DNA from 4 places in the Pseudomonas sp. FG98 genome. Region 1 is predicted to be linked to each of the others. Evidence: predicted binding sites of a transcription regulator. Region 1 holds the regulator's gene; each other region holds the start of a gene.
What was found. Region 1 encodes sigma-54, which starts transcription at its own class of promoters, with help from an activator protein. Its sites were predicted from a motif close to ANTGGCATNNANNTTGCTNT; they were not measured.

Region 1 (4,582 bases):
GACCACTTGCTTCTACATGATCGTCGGCCTGGTCCAGGCCGACCAGGGCCGCGTCCTGATCGACGACCTGGATGTCAGCCATCAACCGATGCATGGCCGCGCTCGCGCCGGCATCGGTTACCTGCCCCAGGAAGCCTCGATCTTCCGCAAGCTGTCGGTGGCCAACAACATCATGGCGATCCTGGAGACGCGCAAGGACCTCGACAGCGATGGCCGGCGCAAGGAGCTGGAAAGCCTGCTGCAGGAATTCCACATCAGCCATATCCGCGACAACCTCGGCATGAGCCTGTCCGGAGGTGAACGCCGCCGGGTGGAAATCGCCCGCGCCCTGGCCACCGCTCCGAAGTTCATCCTGCTCGACGAACCCTTCGCCGGCGTCGACCCGATCTCGGTCGGCGATATCAAGCAGATCATCCATCACCTGAAGGCCAAGGGCATCGGCGTCCTGATCACCGACCACAACGTCCGTGAAACCCTCGATATCTGCGAAACCGCGTACATCGTCAACGACGGCCAGTTGATCGCCGAAGGCGATTCGGAAACCATCCTGGCCAACCAGCTGGTGAAAGAGGTGTACCTCGGCCACGAGTTCCGCCTGTAGATCGAAATACCGGAGTGACCGAGCGCTGGCATTCAGCCATTATTGCGGCTTAATTGTTACAGCGCTCTAGGCAAACGCTACAATTTCAGGCATATATCTTGCTTAAAATTGGCGCCCAGCGCCCGTGTAGTAGATGGCGCATGCGCGCCGGCGAATAAGGTGTAAAGCCCCAGCCATGAAACCATCGCTCGTCCTAAGAATGGGCCAGCAACTGACGATGACCCCGCAGTTGCAACAGGCCATCCGTCTGCTCCAGCTCTCCACGCTGGACCTGCAGCAGGAAATCCAGGAAGCCCTGGAGTCCAATCCGATGCTCGAACGCCAGGAAGACGGCGACGACTTCGACAACAGCGACCCCATGGCCGACAACGCCGAGAGCAAACCCGTCGCGGAATCTCAGGAGAGCAGCTTCGAACAGACCGGGCCCACTGCGGAAAACCTCGAAGAAGGCGAATGGAACGAGCGCATCCCCAACGAACTGCCGGTCGACACGGCCTGGGAAGATATCTACCAGACCAGCGCCAGCAGCCTGCCCAGCAACGATGACGACGAGTGGGACTTCACCACCCGCACCTCCGCGGGCGAGAGCCTGCAGAGCCATCTGCTCTGGCAGCTCAACCTGGCACCGATGTCGGACACCGACCGCCTCATTGCCGTCACCCTGATCGATTGCATCAACAATCAGGGTTACCTCGACGAAACCCTGGAAGAAATCTGCGACTCCTTCGATCCCGAGCTCGATATCGAGCTGGACGAGATCGAAGCCGTCCTGCACCGCATCCAGCAGTTCGAACCCGCCGGCATCGGCGCACGCAACCTGGGCGAGTGCCTGTTGCTGCAACTGCGCCAACTGCCCGCCAACACCCCATGGATGGCTGAAGCACAGCGCCTGGTGAGTGATTACATCGACCTGCTCGGCAGCCGCGACTACAGCCAGCTGATGCGCCGCATGAAGCTCAAGGAAGACGAGCTGCGCCAGGTCATCGAGCTGGTGCAGAGCCTCAACCCGCGCCCCGGGTCGCAGATCGAATCCAGCGAGCCGGAGTATGTGGTACCCGACGTGATCGTGCGCAAGGACAACGATCGCTGGCTGGTGGAACTGAACCAGGAGGCGGTACCGCGCCTGCGGGTCAATCCACAGTACGCCGGTTTCGTTCGCCGCGCCGACACCAGCGCCGACAACACCTTCATGCGCAACCAGTTGCAGGAGGCGCGCTGGTTCATCAAGAGCCTGCAGAGCCGCAACGAGACCCTGATGAAGGTTGCCACGCAGATCGTCGAGCATCAGCGCGGTTTCCTCGACCACGGCGACGAAGCCATGAAGCCGCTGGTGCTGCACGATATCGCCGAGGCGGTGGGCATGCACGAGTCGACCATTTCCCGGGTGACCACGCAGAAATACATGCACACGCCGCGTGGCATCTACGAGCTGAAGTACTTTTTCTCCAGCCACGTCAGCACCTCCGAAGGCGGTGAATGCTCCTCCACCGCCATCCGCGCGATCATCAAGAAACTGGTTGCCGCGGAAAATCAGAAAAAGCCATTGAGTGACAGCAAGATCGCTGGTTTACTGGAGGCACAAGGCATCCAGGTAGCACGTCGCACCGTCGCCAAGTACCGCGAGTCCCTCGGCATTGCACCATCGAGTGAGCGCAAGCGATTGATGTGACATTCCCTGAGATGTGCCATCGCAATTCAGTGGCAGGCGCAACACCTGCCTCTTTATGCACGGCAACAAAGGAGAAGCAGTATGCAAGTCAACATCAGTGGACAACATGTAGAAGTCACTCCTCCGCTTCGTGAATATGTCGAGCTCAAGCTCAAGCGCCTGGAGGGTCATTTCGACAGGATCACCAACGTCCAGGTCATCATGAAGGTCGAGAAACTCCAGCAGAAAGTGGAGGCGACCTTGCAGATTCCCGGTGGTGAAGTGGTCGCCAATGCCGAAGACGCCGACATGTATGCCGCCATCGACTCCTTGACCGACAAGCTCGACCGCCAACTGAAAAAACACAAGGAAAAACAGCAAAGTCTGCTGCAAGGTGCAGCGGCCCGCTGATCCCCCTCATCCATGATCCGACTTGAATCCATCCTGACCCCCGGCCGTTCCCTGGTGAACGTGCCGGGAGGCAGTAAAAAGCGCGTACTTGAACAGATCGCCAACCTGATCGGGAAGGAAGTTCCCGGACTGGAAAACCAGGAAGTGTTCGAAAGCCTGATTGCCCGGGAAAAGCTCGGCTCGACAGGTTTCGGCAATGGCATCGCCATCCCTCACTGCCGCCTCAAGGGCTGCACCAGCCCGGTCAGCGCGCTGTTGCATCTGGATGCCCCCATCGATTTCGACGCCATCGACGGCGCCCCGGTAGACCTGCTGTTCGTCCTGCTGGTCCCGGAAGCCGCCACCGATGCGCATCTTGAACTGCTACGCCAAATTGCCAGCATGCTCGACCGCAAGGATGTTCGCGACAGGCTGCGCGCTGCCGACAGCAGCACCGCCCTGTACCAGGTTGTCCTGGACGCGCAGAACGAGTCCTGAGCATGCGCCTGATCATCGTCAGCGGCCGTTCCGGATCCGGCAAAAGCACCGCCCTCGATGTCCTGGAAGACAATGGCTTCTACTGTATCGACAACCTCCCCGCCGGCCTGCTTCCGCAGCTGGCGGAGAGCGCGCTGATCAACACCGAGCTGCTGCAACCGCGGGTCGCCGTGTCGATCGACGCCCGCAACCTGCCGAGCCACCTCACGCGCTTCCCTGAATTGCTCGAAGAAGCACGGGCCCGGCATATCCAGTGCGATGTGCTCTACCTGGACGCCGACGAAGAAACCCTGCTCAAGCGTTTCTCCGAAACTCGCCGACGTCATCCGCTGACCAACCAGGACCGCTCGCTTGCCGAGGCCATCCGGGTCGAAAGCGAACTGCTCGGCCCTATCGCCGACCTGGCGGACCTGAAGATCGACACCACCAACCTCAACCTTTACCAGTTGCGGGACTCGATCAAGCTGCGCCTGCTCAATCAACCCGAGCCCGGCACGGCCTTCCTGGTCGAGTCGTTCGGCTTCAAGCGCGGCATGCCGGTGGATGCCGACGTGGTGTTCGATGTTCGCTGCCTGCCCAATCCCTACTGGAAACCTGAATTGCGCGAGCATTCCGGCCGGGACCAGCCGGTGATCGACTACCTGGCCGCACAACCGGATGTGGAAGAAATGTTCCAGGACATATCGTCCTACCTGCTGAAATGGTTGCCACGCTTCGCCGCCAGCAACCGCGCTTACGTCACCGTTGCCATTGGCTGCACTGGCGGTCACCATCGCTCGGTCTACCTCACCGAACGGCTCGGCCAGTTGCTGCAACCCATATTGAAGAACGTCCAGGTTCGCCACCGCGACCTCTAGTCCACAGGATCCCACCCGCGATGCCCGCCATTGAAATCGAGATCATCAACAAGCTGGGCCTGCATGCCCGTGCGGCTGCCAAGTTCGTCGGCGTGGCGGGCAAGTTTCCCTGCGCGGTCAAGGTTGGACGAGCACCGGACAAGCTGGTCGATGGCAAAAGCATCATGGCGGTGATGATGCTCGCCGCGGGCAAGGGCACCACCGTCCACCTGTCGGCAGAAGGCGAGCAGGACAACGATGCTCTGCAGGCATTGGTCGAACTGATCAACAACCGCTTCGACGAAGGCGAATGAATTGCCAGCCATGAAAAAGCCCGCCAGATTGGCGGGCTTTTTCGTTTAACGCAGAGAATCAAGACAGCGCGGTATCCATCACCATCATCAAGCAGAAGCCGACGCACAAACCCAGGCTGGCCAAGCGGTGATGTCCGTTGGCCCGCGACTCGGGAATGATCTCCTGGGTCACCACCAGCAGCATGGCGCCGGCCGCGAAGGCCAGGCCGAGCGGCAACAGCAGCTCTGCCACATTCACCAGCCAGGCACACAGCAGCGCTGCCGCCGGCTCCACCAGCCCTGACGCGGCACCGAT
Region 2 (4,582 bases), on a different contig from region 1:
AGGAAGATCTGCCCCGTCCAGACGAAATGGTCACTGTGATTCCTGCTCTTGGATTCGACACACCCAATCATCAGGATGAGATCTACTTGGAGTTGCCGCGAGCGGCAGCGCTTATCAGAGGCTTGCTGGCCTGGTGTTCACTGATCTTGAGCTTCATGCTTGCTGATATGTTGTGGAGTTACTTGTCAAGTGAACGATCACTGTGGCGTGAAGAGTTGTTCATATTCGGCTTTCTTGTTCTCTCTGGTATTTGGTCGATTCTAATTTTCTGGAGGCTCGATGTAGCTCCTCCCAGAGATCAACCCCTACGCTTCAACCGAGCCCGCCAACGCCTCTACGCCTACAACTTCAAATTCCGCTGGTGGAACCCCTTCGAACGCTGGTGGGTGGAGCCGGTCGCTTACGACTGGTCCCAGGTCCGCGCCGAGCGCTGGTTAAAGCGTGGTGCAACGATGGATGGAGTAGTCATCAAGGGCGGCGTGGTGCTCTCCATCGTCAAGCCGGGCACCAACGAAGTCATCGACCGTTTCCCCCTGACCACCATGGGCGCCGACCAGCATGCCTGGGCCTATGTCTGTACCTACATGCAACAAGGTCCTGATGCACTACCACCGCCTGGCCGGCCGAAAGACCACAACAATGTGATGGAGCACAATATCGCCCTTCTCCTGGCGCCCAAGGTGAAATGGCCTGCGGATATGGATCTGGAATCGAGGACTGCGCCATGAGTTGGGGGCTTATGAGCAGGCCAAAACTTGTTCCGCCCTGCTCTGGCTGGCAGGAAGATCTGCCCCATCCTGATAATCCACCTGTCGTAGTTCCAGCGCTCGGATTCGCTACTCCCAATCATCAAGATCATGTCTTTTTGGAGTTACCACGTGCGTCGGCACTTTTAAGAGGATGGTTGCTCTGGTTCGTACCATTTCAGAGCACACTGACTGTCGATCTGTTATGGGGCTATCTAACAACTGAGCGTGTGCTGAAAACCGAAGACTGGACCGTATTCCTCATTGGTATTCTCGTTGGTATTTGGTCACTTATTTTCTGCATGAAAATTGAATTGGCGCCTCCCCGAGATCAGCCCTTACGCTTCAACCGCGCCCGCCAACGCATCTATGCCTACAACTTCATTTATCGCTGGTGGAATCCGTTTGAACGCTGGCGGGTGGAACCGGTGGTCTACGACTGGTCCCAAGTCCGCGCCGAACGCTGGTTAAAGCGCGGTGCGACGGGAAATGGAGTGGTCATCAAGGGCGGCGTGATGCTCTCCATCGTCAAGCCAGGCACCAACGAAGTCATCGACCGTTTCCCCCTGACCACCATGGGCGCCGACCAGCATGCCTGGGCCTATGTCTGCACTTATATGCAACAAGGCCCTGATGCACTACCACCGCCTGGCCGGCCGAAAGATCACAACGATGTGGGAGCAAACATCGCCCTTCTACTGGCGCCCAAGGTGGAATGGCCTGCGGATATGGATCTGGAGTCGAGGACTGCGCCAGGAGTTGGGGGCTTATGAGCAGGCCGAAACTTGTTCCACCCTGCTCGGGCTGGCAGGAAGATCTGCCTTGTCCTGATAATCCGCCTGTCGTAATTCCAGCGCTCGGATTCGATACCCCCAACCATCAAGATCATGTCTTTCTGGAGTTACCGCGTGCATCTGCGCTTTTAAGAGGGCTATTGATCTGGTTCGTGCCATTCCAAGGGTTCCTGACGGTAGACATAATATGGAGTTTCTTTTCGTCTGGTTTGGCATTCAAATTAGAAGAGTGGCTGATGTTTATCTCTAGCGCTTGCGTTGGAGTTTGGACGTTCCTGCTCGCTGTTAAATTTGAACTGGCACCTCCACGAGATCAACCCCTGCGCTTCAACAGAGTTCGCCAACGCATCTACGCCTACAACTTCAACTTCCGCTGGTGGAACCCCTTCGAACGCTGGCGAGTGGAACCAGTTGCCTATGACTGGTCCCAGGTTCGTGCCGAACGCTGGTTAAAGCGCGGCGCAACGGGAAATGGAGTGGTCATCAAGGGCGGCGTAGTGCTTTCCATCGTCAAGCCCGGCACCAACGAAGTCATCGACCGCTTCCCCCTGACCACCATGGGCGCCGACCAGCATGCCTGGGCCTATATCTGCACCTACATGCAACAAGGCCCTGATGCACTACCCCCTCCTGGCCGGCCAAAAGATCACAACAATGTGTCGGATTTCAACATCGCCCTTTACCTGGCGCCCAAGGTGGAATGGCCTGCGGATATGGATCTGGAATCGAGGACTGCGCCATGAGCACATTCATCCAGGATGCAACATGAATGTCCCGCTAATAGACATCATCGGTCTTGACGCAGGCCTGCGTTTTAAACCGCGTGGCCATGGCCCCACCCGTGCTCCAAAACAGTGACCACTGCACCACCATGGTTCGATCTCACCCCCGATAAACCCTGAAATCCCCCGATTTCAGGCCATATCCGCACTTGGCACAGTCCCTGCTTTTACCGTTTCACAACGTCCCCGGTGGTCAACGTCGATCACCTTTTCGGACCATAACGATCAAGACCAGGCAAAGGCGCCTGGAGCTTCGGCTCCAGGCGCCTTTTTTTGTGTTTTTTTTGGGGTTCGCCCCGCACCGTGAGGAACCGCGCATGAACGCCTTTGCGTCCATCCAACAACGAGAAAAGCTGGTTATCGTCGGCAACGGCATGGTCGGTCATCACTGCGTCGAGCAATTGATCGAGCGCGGTGCCCTGGCCCGTTTCGAGGTGCGGGTGTTCGGCGAGGAACGCCAGCGTGCCTACGATCGGGTACACCTGTCCGAGTACTTCGCCGGCAGCGATGCCGAGGCTCTGGCACTGGGGGAGGCCGGTCTGTATGGCGAGCACGGTGTGGCCTTGCATCTGGGCGAGGCGGTGCTGGAGATCGACCGCGAGCGCCGCGAGGTGGTGACCAGCGCGGGGCGTTATGCCTATGACCAATTGATCCTTGCTACCGGTTCCTATCCCTTCGTGCCGCCGATCCAGGGTTCCGAAGGTTCGGCGCGGCTGGTCTATCGCACCCTGGACGATCTCGACGGCATTCGCGCCGCTGCGACCAGTGCTCGGCGCGGTGTGGTGGTGGGGGGCGGGCTGCTCGGCCTGGAGGCGGCCAACGCCCTCAAGTCACTGGGCCTGGAAGCCCATGTGGTGGAGTTCGCCCCGCGCCTGATGCCGGTACAGCTGGACGGCGAGGGCGGTGCGGCGCTGCGCGCGCGGATCGAGGCGCTGGGGGTTGGCGTGCATCTGTCCCGGGCGACCCAGGCGATCGTTGCCGGGGAAGAGTATCGCTACCGGATGAATTTCGACGGCGGCGAGTTTCTTGAGACCGACCTGATCGTGTTCTCCGCCGGTATCCGCCCGCAGGATACCCTGGCCCGTGCCTGCGGCCTGGAAGTGGCGACTCGTGGTGGCGTGGTGATCGATGGCGAATGCCGCAGCAGTGACCCGCGCATCTACGCCATCGGCGAGTGCGCCTCGTGGAATGGCAGCGTGTTCGGCCTGGTGGCGCCCGGCTACAGCATGGCCCGCAACCTGGCTGCGGCCCTGGCCGGGCAGGCTGCGGAGCCGTTCGCCGGGGCGGACATGTCGACCAAGCTCAAGCTGCTCGGCGTCGATGTCGGCTCCATCGGCGATGCCCATGGCGCCACGCCGGGGGCACGCAGCTACCGCTTTATCGACGAGGGCGGCAGCAGCTACCGGCGCCTGGTCCTGGATGCCAGCGGCAAGCGGGTGATCGGCGCCGTGCTGGTGGGCGACAACAGCTACTACGACACCCTGCTGCAATACGTGCAGAACGGCATCGCCGTGCCGGACGAGCCGGCGGCGCTGATCCTGCCGCAATCCGGCGGTGCGCCGGCCCTGGGTGCCGATGCCTTGCCCGACAGCGCGACCATCTGCTCCTGCCACAACGTCAGCAAGGGCGCGATCTGTGCCGCCATCGACAGCGGCTGCGGCGACCTGGCAGCGGTCAAGGGCTGCACCAAGGCGGCCACCGGTTGCGGCGGTTGCGCGGCCTTGCTCAAGCAGGTCTTCGAGCACGAACTGACCGCCCGCGGCGTGGCCGTGGACAAGAGCCTCTGCGAACACTTCGCCTACACCCGCCAGGAGCTCTATGCGCTGGTGCGGGTCGAGGGCATTCGCGATTTCGACGAGCTGCTGGCGCGCCATGGCAAGGGCCATCTTGGCTGCGACATCTGCAAGCCCACGGTCGGTTCGATCCTCGCCTCGTGCTGGAACCAGCCGATCATGGACCCGGCGCTGGTGCCGCTGCAGGACACCAACGACACCTTCATGGCCAACATGCAGAAGAACGGCACCTACTCGGTGGTGCCGCGAATTCCGGGCGGCGAGATCACCCCGGACAAGCTGATCGTGATCGGCGAGGTGGCGAAGAAATACGACCTCTACACCAAGATTACCGGCGGCCAGCGCATCGACCTGTTCGGCGCGCAGTTGCACGAGTTGCCGCTGATCTGGGAAGAGCTGATCGCCGCCGGCTTCGAGACCGGGCATGCCTACGGCAAGTCGACCCGTACCGTGAAGTCCTGCGTCGG
Region 3 (4,582 bases), on a different contig from region 1:
CTGCCGGCAACACGTGCGCCTGCGCCCAGCTCGATCGCTTCGTAGCGCTGGTCTTCCACTTTCAGCGCCGCCGACGAACCCTTCTCGCGGTAACCGTCGATGTTCACCAGACTGTAGCGCGCGGCCAGGCGTGGTTCGACCAGCACTTGCGGGTTGATCTTCCAGGTGTAGCCACCGACCAGGTTCAGGCCGAGCAGGTCGCTGTCGTAGCTGGCCTTGGCCTGGGTGCTGGCGATCTGGCGCTTGCTGTCGTTGTCGTTGATGCCGTAGGTCAGGCTGCCGTCAACGAAGTAGTTGCCCAGCTCATAACCGCCGTACAGGGTGAAGGCGTGGCTGTCGACTTCGGTCTTGTTGCCGCTTTTGCCGTTCACGTCGGTGTTGATGAAGCTGTAGGCCAGGCCCAGGGTCAACTGGTCGTTCAGCTTGCCGTCTGCACCCACGGCGATACCGCGGCTGTAGGCGTTGTAGCCGGCCACGCCGTCACGCAGGTCCTGGGTGGCGTCGCTGTACAGGCTTTGTACCCAGACACCGGCTTCCTTGAAGGCTTCACCCGACGAGGCACCGCGCAGGCTGCTGGTGCGGCTGCCGGTGACGTTGCTGACCAGGTTCTGGCTGGTGGTGGCCGCCTGGGTGGCGCCGCCGTTGGTTTCCGGGGTCAGTTGCTCGGCGACGCGGGTCAGGTCGGCTTCGTTGGCGTTGAGCAGGGTTTGCAGCAGTGGGTCGTTGGGGTTCTGCTGGCTGATGCGACCGATCACACCGTCGTTGAGCAGGCTGCCGATGGCCTTCTGGCTGTTCGCCGAACCGCCGTTGCCGGTGATGATGTCGTTGATTTCGCTCTCGCCCTTGCCGGTGACGGTAGCCACCAGGGTGTTGTTTTCCAGCGTGTAGCTGTCGACGTTGAGCAGCGCGGAAGAGCTGACCAGATTCAGCTTGCCGTTCGGGTCGACCTCTTCGCCGTCAGCGGTCAGTACCTCGATCTGGCCGGCCTGGATCAGCGTGTACACGCTGCCGTTGGCGGAGAAGTCGCTACCCTGCGCGGCCAGCTTGATCTGCGCGTCCTTGCCGAATTGGGCGGTGCCGGTAACGCTCAGGACCGCTACGTTGGGGTTGGTGGCGCTGTACAGGTTCAGGCCCAGCGCGGAATTGCCGGCGACGTACAGGTTGCCATCCAGGCTGGTGTGAGCGCTCAGCAGGTTGAGCTGGGCCGGGGTTTCTTCGGAGACGCTGCCGACGTCGAGCCATTCGGTCTCGGGGTCCCACATGCGGATGTTGTAGCCATCGCTTGTGCTGTCGGTGCCGGTGAAGTCGACGTTGCCGGTTACCTCGATGTTGTCCAGGTCGATCAGGTTGCCGGTGATCTGGCTGCCGTCCTGCAGGATCAGATGAACGTCTTTGTTGGCCTCGCTAGCGTCCACGGCTTCGTCGGCGGAGATCAGCTTGCCGCTGTTGATGATCTGGATTGGCGCGTTCTGCTCGTTGTAGACGTCGATGTCGGTACCGCCGACGACGATAGCGGCATCGGTGGCCTGGATCGTGCCGGTGTTGATCAGGTGTGCATCTTTGCTGGTAAAGCTGACGCCGTCGATGCGGATGCCTTCGGCATCGTCGCCGCTGGCGATGATGGTGCCGTGGTTCTCGATGCCGCCCAGGTCGGCCATGTCGGAGGGCCAGGTGTGTTCGTTGGTGGTGATGTCGACGGCCGTGGCGCCATCACCGGTGACCTGGATCAGGCCGTCGTTGATGAGCTTGCCGACGATACTGCCGCCTTCCATGCTGATGCCCTTGGCGTTCGTGCCTTCGGCGATGATGCGGCCGCTGGCGGTATTCACCAGGTTTTTGGCGATGATGCTTGACCCGCTGATGTCGATGGCTCGGGCAGCATCGATGTCATTGTCGTCTTGCAGCGGCTCGCCCTTGGCATAGAGCAGGCCTTCGTTGATCACGCTGCCGCCGATAACGGCCGGGTCGATCAGCAGTGCGTTGGCTCCGCTGCCAATGGCGCTGATGCTGCCTTTGTTGGTGACGTCACCTGTGATGTAGGTGGGGTACCAATTGGTTGCCTGGCTAAAGGCGTCCATATCCACGCCGCCAGCGAAGTCGCCGGTGCTATTGATCGTCGCATTGAGGATCAGGTTCTTTTCCAGGTAGCTGCCGTTGAGCGCGATGGCGTCCTCATCGGCACCGCCGTTGTAGCTGCCGGTGATCTCCAGGTCTTCGGTATAGAACTGGCGGTCACTGACGAAGCCGGCATCGGTCAGTTGCACGGTCTGTGCATAGGCAGGAAGGGTAGTGGCGGTGATGGCCACGGCGAGCAGGGTCTTGCGGAAAAGCATGGAAGTCACGGTTCAGTCCTTAAACGTCTTGTAGTCATGATGCATTCCTTGCGTGGCAACAGCCGGGACGGTGGTAGTGGCTAATCGCCACGCAACGAGCGGGCGGATGTTAAAAGACTTGATATTAAAATGACATGTTTTTGGCGCCGGTTTTTTCGGCTGTGTTGCCGCTTTCTCCTGCCGCGGGCGGCATCCAGCGGAAAGTAATTGCCGCTTTTCCGTCATTGCCACCCCCGGCAAAATCGCAAAAGCCCCGGTTTTACTGGGGTTTCGTTTTTTGGCACAGGACTTGCTCTCTCATCGCCAACGAACCATCCGGTCAACCTTCGAAGGTTTCCCCGACATGAGCATCAGTTTCGACAAAGCGCTCGGTATCCATGAAAAGGCCCTGAGCTTCCGTGCCCAGCGCGCCGAGGTGCTGGCCAACAACATCGCCAACGCCGATACGCCGAACTTCAAGGCGCGGGACATGGACTTTTCCAGCGTGCTCGCCGCCGAGACCGAAAAGACCCAGAAGGGCGGTCATTTTGCCCTGGAGCGGACCAACGCCCGGCACATCGAGGCCGATGGCGTGAGCCTCAGCGACGAGGCCCTGCAATACCGCACGCCGGCGCAGCCGTCGATCGACCAGAACACCGTCGATGCGCAGATGGAGCAGTCCAACTACGCGGAAAACGCCGTGGGCTTCCAGGCCAGCTTCACGCTGCTCAACAGTAAATTCAAAGGGCTGGTTTCGGCCCTGCGCGGAGAGTAATCCATGTCCCTCGCCAGTGTTTTCAACATCGCCGGTAGCGGCATGAGCGCCCAGACCACCCGTCTGAACACCGTCGCCTCGAACATCGCCAACGCCGAGACCGTCTCGTCGAGCATCGACCAGACCTACCGTGCCCGTCACCCGGTGTTTGCCACCACCTTCCAGCAGGCGCAGAACGGCAGCCAGTCGCTGTTCCAGGACCAGGACGCGGCAGGGCAGGGCGTGCAGGTGCTCGGCGTGGTCGAGGACCAGAGCAACCTCGAGGCCCGCTACGAGCCGAACCACCCGGCGGCGAACAAGGACGGCTACGTCTACTACCCGAACGTCAACGTGGTCGAGGAAATGGCTGACATGATCTCGGCCAGCCGCTCGTTCCAGACCAACGCCGAGTTGATGAACACGGCCAAGACCATGATGCAGAAAGTTCTGACCCTGGGTCAGTGATAAGGGACCGCGCCAATGGCTAGCGTCAACGATACGACAGCAGGGGTGAACCTCAACGACGTCATCAAGGCGTCCGGGGTCAAGAGCACCACCTCGCAATCCGGCGTCGCCTCCGCCACCAACAGCTCCACCGGTGGCCAGACCCTCGGCAAGGACGCGTTCCTGCAGCTTCTGGTGACCCAGATGCAGCACCAGAACCCGCTCGATCCGCAGGACAACAGCGAATTCGTCGCCCAGCTCGCGCAGTTCAGCAGCCTTGAGGGCATCACCTCGCTGAACGAGTCGGTCACCGCGATTTCCAGCAACTACAAATCGTCCCAGGCCCTGCAGGCCTCGTCCCTGGTCGGTCGCTCGGTGATCGCCCAGACCGACAAGGCTGTGGTCGATACCAGCAAGAGCCTGAACGGTTCGGTGGTGGTGCCGCAGTCGGTCACCGACGTCAAGGTGACCATCACCGACAAGGACGGCAACACCGTGCGTACCCTGGACCTGGGCGACCAGTCCACCGGCAACGCCGCGTTCGTCTGGGACGGCAAGAACGAAAAAGGCGAAGTGGTCGCGCCGGACACCTACACCTTCAAGGCGACCACCACCGTCGACGGCAAGGCCATGGAGATGTACACCCTGCTCCCGGCCACCGTCAGCAGCGTCACCATCAGTCAGACAGGGGGCGAGATGATGCTCAATCTCGCCGGTCTGGGCAGCGTCGCGCTGTCCAAAGTGCAAACCATCGGTATATAGAGCCGGCTAACGGCACAGGAGTGAAAGATGTCCTTCAATATCGGCCTTAGCGGTCTCTATGCAGCCAGCAAGCAGCTGGACGTTACCGGCAACAACATCGCCAACGTTGCCACCACCGGCTTCAAATCCTCCCGCGCGGAATTCGAAGACGTCTACTCGGCGAGCAAGCTCGGCGTCGGCAGCAAGACCGTCGGCAACGGCGTGCGCCTGGCCGCGGTTTCCCAGCAGTTCGGCCAGGGTGACGTGAACAACACCGGCAACGTGCTGGACATGGCCATCCAGGGTCAGGGCTACTTCATTCTCAGCGACA
Region 4 (4,582 bases), on a different contig from region 1:
GCCTGGATCGCCTGGCGCATCACCCCCGGATCGTGCTCGTCGGTAAACATCACGATCGGCCGCGGCAGGTCGCGGCTGACCAGCACCACCTGGTCCATCACATCGCGGCCCGGTGATTCGGTATCGATCAAAATCACATCCGGACGCACCGTTTCGACGCGCGCCGGCAGGTCGATGGTCAGGCCGGACTCCTCGATCACCTCGAAGCCGGCTTCCACCAGCGCTGCACGCAGCCGTCCGACCTTCTTCTCGGTGTCGTCGATCAACAGGATTCGCAACATCAGGGCAACTCCTGTTAGTGGTCGGACAAAGCGTGCAGGCGGAAGCCGTGGGCGTAGCCGCGCGGATCGCTGCCATCCCAGACCACACCGTCGATCAGTTGGCTGCTGCGCATGACCGCGACCGGGCAATCGATGCCAAGGCTGGTGGCGGCATCGCGATACAGGCCGAGTTGCTGGACCTCGCGGGCCACGCCCAGGTAGTCGGGATCTTCCCGCAGCAGGCCCCAGCGACGGAACTGGGTCATGAACCACATGCCGTCGGACAGGTACGGCACGTTGGCCGCGCCGCCGTTGTGCAGGCTCAGGGCGTGGGCGTCGTGCCAGTGGTTACCCAGGCCGTCGCTGTAGTCGCCGAGCATGCGCGGCTCGATATCCTCCAGCGGTGCGTCGAGGTAGTTTTCGGCGCTGAGCAGGCGCGCGGTGGCGCGGCGGTTTTCCAGGCTTTCCTCGATGAAGCGGCTGGCCGCCAGCACCGAGGCCACCAGGGCGCGGGCGCTGTTGGGATATTGCTGGGTGAAGGCGGCAGTGCTGGCCAGCACTTTCTCCGGGTGATCCGGCCAGATCGATTGGCTGGTGGCCAGGGTAAAGCCCATGCCTTGGTTCACCGCGTTGGCCGACCAGGGTTCGCCCACGCAGAAACCGTCGATGCGACCGGCGCGCAGGTGGGCGAGCATCTGCGAGGGCGGAACCACCACGCTGTTGACGTCCTGCAAGGGATGAATGCCCTGGCTGGCGAGCCAGTAATACAGCCACATGGCATGGGTGCCGGTGGGGAAGGTCTGGGCGAAGGTCAGTTTTGCGCGGCTTTGGTGCACATGGCGTTCCAGTGCCTCAGGAGTGGTCACGCCCAAGGCCCGCAAGTCCGGAGACAGGTTGATGCTCTGGCCATTGTGGTTAAGGCCCATCAGCACCGACATCGGCGCTGCGGCAACACCGCCGATGCCCAGGTGGACGGCGTAGGTCAGGCCGTACAGGCAATGCACGGCATCCAGCTCGCCGCTGAGCAGCCCGTCGCGCAGCCCGGCCCAGGAACTCTGGCGCTTGAGATTGAGGGTCAGGCCATGGGGCTGGGCAAAGCCCTGGGTCGCGGCGACCACCAGGGGCGCACAGTCGCTCAGGGCCATGAAGCCGATGTTGAGGCTGGTCTTTTCCGGCGCATCGCTGCCGTGCAGCCAGGCCAGGGGGGAGGGGGAAAAATCGGTCATCGCAGTGCAGTCGCCCGGCAGGTAAAGCGCTTGGCCAGCGTCTTGAAGATGCCGACCCCATGCAGGCGCTCAAGCAACCCATATGCCAAGCCCCTGTCACCCAAAGCCCGCCGTGGCTATAATCGCCACCTCTCCAAATCCAGAGCCAAGCCCGCCCATGTATAACCTGGCCCGCCAGCTGTTGTTCAAACTGTCCCCGGAAACTTCCCACGACCTGTCGCTCGACCTGATCGGTGCCGGCGGCCGCCTGGGCCTCAACGGGCTGTTGACCAAGGCGCCGGCGCGTTTGCCGGTGAAGGTCATGGGCCTGGAGTTCGCCAACCCGGTCGGCCTGGCCGCCGGCCTGGACAAGAACGGCGCGGCCATCGACGGCTTCGCCCAACTGGGCTTCGGCTTCGTCGAGATCGGCACCGTGACCCCGCGTTCGCAGCCGGGCAACCCGAAGCCGCGGATCTTCCGCCTGCCGGAAGCCGAGGCGATCATCAATCGCATGGGCTTCAACAACCTTGGCGTGGACAACCTGATCAACCGCGTGCGCGCCTCCAGCTACAAGGGCGTGCTCGGCATCAATATCGGCAAGAACTTCGACACCCCGGTCGAGCGCGCGGTGGACGACTACCTGATCTGCCTGGACAAGGTCTACACCCACGCCAGCTACATCACCGTCAACGTCAGCTCGCCCAACACCCCGGGCCTGCGCAGCCTGCAGTTCGGTGACTCGCTCAAGCAACTGCTCGATACCCTGGCCGTGCGCCGTGAAGAACTGGCCCTGGCCCACGGCAAGCGGGTACCGGTAGCGATCAAGATCGCCCCGGACATGACCGACGAGGAAACCGCACTGGTGGCGGCAGCGCTGCTGGAATCGGGTATGGATGCGGTGATCGCCACCAACACCACCCTCAGCCGCGAGGGCGTCGAAGGCCTGAACCACGCGAACGAGGCCGGCGGCCTGTCCGGCGCCCCGGTCCGTGAGAAGAGCACCAACACCGTGAAGGTCCTGGCGGGTGAGCTGGCCGGGCGCATGCCGATCATCGCTGCAGGTGGTATCACCGAAGGCCGTCACGCCGCCGAGAAGATCGCTGCCGGCGCCAGCCTGGTGCAGATCTACTCCGGCTTCATCTACAAGGGCCCGGCGCTGATTCGTGAAGCGGTGGATGCCATTGCTGCGATGCCTGGCCGCTAATCCGCGGCCATAAAAAAGGGCCCCATTTGGGGCCCCCTGGGCCGAAGCCCGCCGCCCGGATGGGGCGCGCATGTGAAGCGGTTATTCGGTTGAAGCTCCTCGATCAGCCAACGGCGTGAACTTCGTTGAGTCTATGGATACCAGCGGTGCCGGTCATGCCATCCCAGTTGTCGCCCCGTCCTTCACGCCAGCCATTGATCCATGCCTGGCGCACGGAGGGTAGGGTGAAGGGGCAAAGCTCGCGGGATTTGCCGGTGACTCCGTATTGGTAGCCACGTGAAAATGCTCTTTCCAACGGATCACGCTTAAGTCTTCTCATAGGGTACTGCCCTCATTTGTTGACTGTAATGTCCCGTCGACCTCGTCTGAGGTCGGGCAGATTCTTTCTGCCGGTTTTGCGCTCGCTGCCGGCGTGGCGAGCTGAAGTGTCGTACCGTTGCGGTCACGACCTGAGTTGAGTTCTAACCAATGGGGCGTGACGTGTGAACGAACAAATTGTCATAAGCACGTAACCTTTCCATGGGTGAGGGGATAAGTAAAAAATTGCGACGGAAGGAGATCCCGGGTAAAGCCAACTATCATCAGGAGTTACCCGGCCTTTGCAGCAAAAGGCCATCGTCAGGAGCATTTTCCGGCGCTGGCCGATAAAACGACGAAGGGTCACTTTTGTGACCCACAGCAACAGAATTATTCCATCTGCCCGACGATCAAAGCCTTTTTGCCAGCGCAGGAAGGACCGCGTCGGGTGGCCCGGTACGCGAAGTCGTACCACTCGGAGGCTTGCAGAAGGTCTCCGATCAAACTTCGAAGGGCGATGCGCTCGCACCTTCACTACAAGGCTGGATTGACCCATGTCGGACCGTTTCGAACTCTATCTCACCTGTCCCAAAGGCCTGGAAGGCCTGCTCGCCGATGAGGCCCGCGGCCTTGGCCTGGAGGACGTGCGCGAGCACACCTCGGCCCTGCGCGGCTCGGCCGATATGGAAACCGCCTACCGCCTGTGCCTGTGGTCGCGCCTGGCCAACCGCGTGCTGCTGGTACTCAAGCGCTTCAACATGAAGAACGCCGACGATCTGTACGACGGCGTCCACGAGGTCGACTGGCAGGAACACCTGGACGCCGCCGGCACCCTGGCGGTGGAGTTCAGCGGCCATGGCTCGGGCATCGACAACACCCACTTCGGTGCCCTGAAGGTCAAGGACGCCATCGTCGACAAGCTGCGTAATGCCCAGGGCGAGCGCCCGTCGATCGACAAGCTCAATCCCGACCTGCGCGTGCACCTGCGCCTGGAGCGCGGTGAAGCGATCCTCTCCCTCGACCTCTCCGGCCACAGCCTGCACCAGCGCGGCTACCGCCTGCAGCAAGGCGCTGCGCCGCTCAAGGAAAACCTCGCCGCCGCCGTGCTGATCCGTGCCGGCTGGCCGCGCATCGCCGCCGAAGGTGGGGCGCTGGCCGACCCGATGTGCGGTGTCGGGACCTTCCTCGTCGAAGCCGCGATGATCGCCGCCGATATCGCGCCTAACCTCAAGCGCGAGCGCTGGGGCTTCACCTCCTGGCTTGGCCATGTGCCGGCGCTGTGGCGCAAGGTGCATGACGAGGCCCGCGCCCGCGCCGAAGCCGGCCTGGCCCGCCCTCCACTGTGGATTCGCGGTTACGAGGCCGATCCGCGGCTGATCCAGCCGGGCCGCAACAACGTCGAGCGCGCCGGCCTGAGCGACTGGGTGAAGATCTACCAGGGCGAGGTCGGCACCTTCGAGCCGCGTCCGGACCAGAACCAGAAAGGCCTGGTAATCAGCAACCCACCCTACGGCGAACGCCTCGGCGACGAAGCCAGCCTGCTCTACCTCTACCAGAACCTCGGCGAGCGCCTGCGCCAGGCCTGCCTCGGCTGGGAAGCGGCGGTGTTCACCGGC

Region 2: nirB (nitrite reductase large subunit NirB) is a predicted target of sigma-54. The motif match lies at 2,471-2,490, and genes of this name have one in related genera.
Region 3: flgB (flagellar basal body rod protein FlgB) is a predicted target of sigma-54. The motif match lies at 2,610-2,629, and genes of this name have one in related genera.
Region 4: ACODSK_RS29255 (CmpA/NrtA family ABC transporter substrate-binding protein) is a predicted target of sigma-54. The motif match lies at 1,557-1,576, and genes of this name have one in related genera.

The regions. Positions count from the first base shown of each region.
Region 1 is NZ_JBMDIJ010000006.1:30,535-35,116, forward strand. Features, by position in the region: gene lptB (LPS export ABC transporter ATP-binding protein) at 1-601, shown strand, start outside; gene ACODSK_RS06285 (RNA polymerase factor sigma-54) at 777-2,270, shown strand; gene hpf (ribosome hibernation-promoting factor, HPF/YfiA family) at 2,352-2,660, shown strand; gene ptsN (PTS IIA-like nitrogen regulatory protein PtsN) at 2,673-3,137, shown strand; gene rapZ (RNase adapter RapZ) at 3,140-3,994, shown strand; gene ACODSK_RS06305 (HPr family phosphocarrier protein) at 4,015-4,287, shown strand; gene ACODSK_RS06310 (ZIP family metal transporter) at 4,346-4,582, opposite strand, start outside.
Region 2 is NZ_JBMDIJ010000036.1:1,031-5,612, reverse strand. Features, by position in the region: gene ACODSK_RS19715 (DUF6708 domain-containing protein) at 1-728, shown strand, start outside; gene ACODSK_RS19710 (DUF6708 domain-containing protein) at 725-1,519, shown strand; gene ACODSK_RS19705 (DUF6708 domain-containing protein) at 1,516-2,283, shown strand; gene nirB (nitrite reductase large subunit NirB) at 2,640-4,582, shown strand, end outside.
Region 3 is NZ_JBMDIJ010000015.1:69,558-74,139, reverse strand. Features, by position in the region: gene ACODSK_RS12730 (autotransporter family protein) at 1-2,333, opposite strand, end outside; gene flgB (flagellar basal body rod protein FlgB) at 2,677-3,087, shown strand; gene flgC (flagellar basal body rod protein FlgC) at 3,091-3,531, shown strand; gene flgD (flagellar hook assembly protein FlgD) at 3,547-4,272, shown strand; gene flgE (flagellar hook protein FlgE) at 4,300-4,582, shown strand, end outside.
Region 4 is NZ_JBMDIJ010000099.1:3,741-8,322, reverse strand. Features, by position in the region: gene ACODSK_RS29260 (ANTAR domain-containing response regulator) at 1-281, opposite strand, end outside; gene ACODSK_RS29255 (CmpA/NrtA family ABC transporter substrate-binding protein) at 296-1,486, opposite strand; gene ACODSK_RS29250 (quinone-dependent dihydroorotate dehydrogenase) at 1,644-2,669, shown strand; gene rmf (ribosome modulation factor) at 2,773-2,988, opposite strand; gene rlmKL (bifunctional 23S rRNA (guanine(2069)-N(7))-methyltransferase RlmK/23S rRNA (guanine(2445)-N(2))-methyltransferase RlmL) at 3,521-4,582, shown strand, end outside.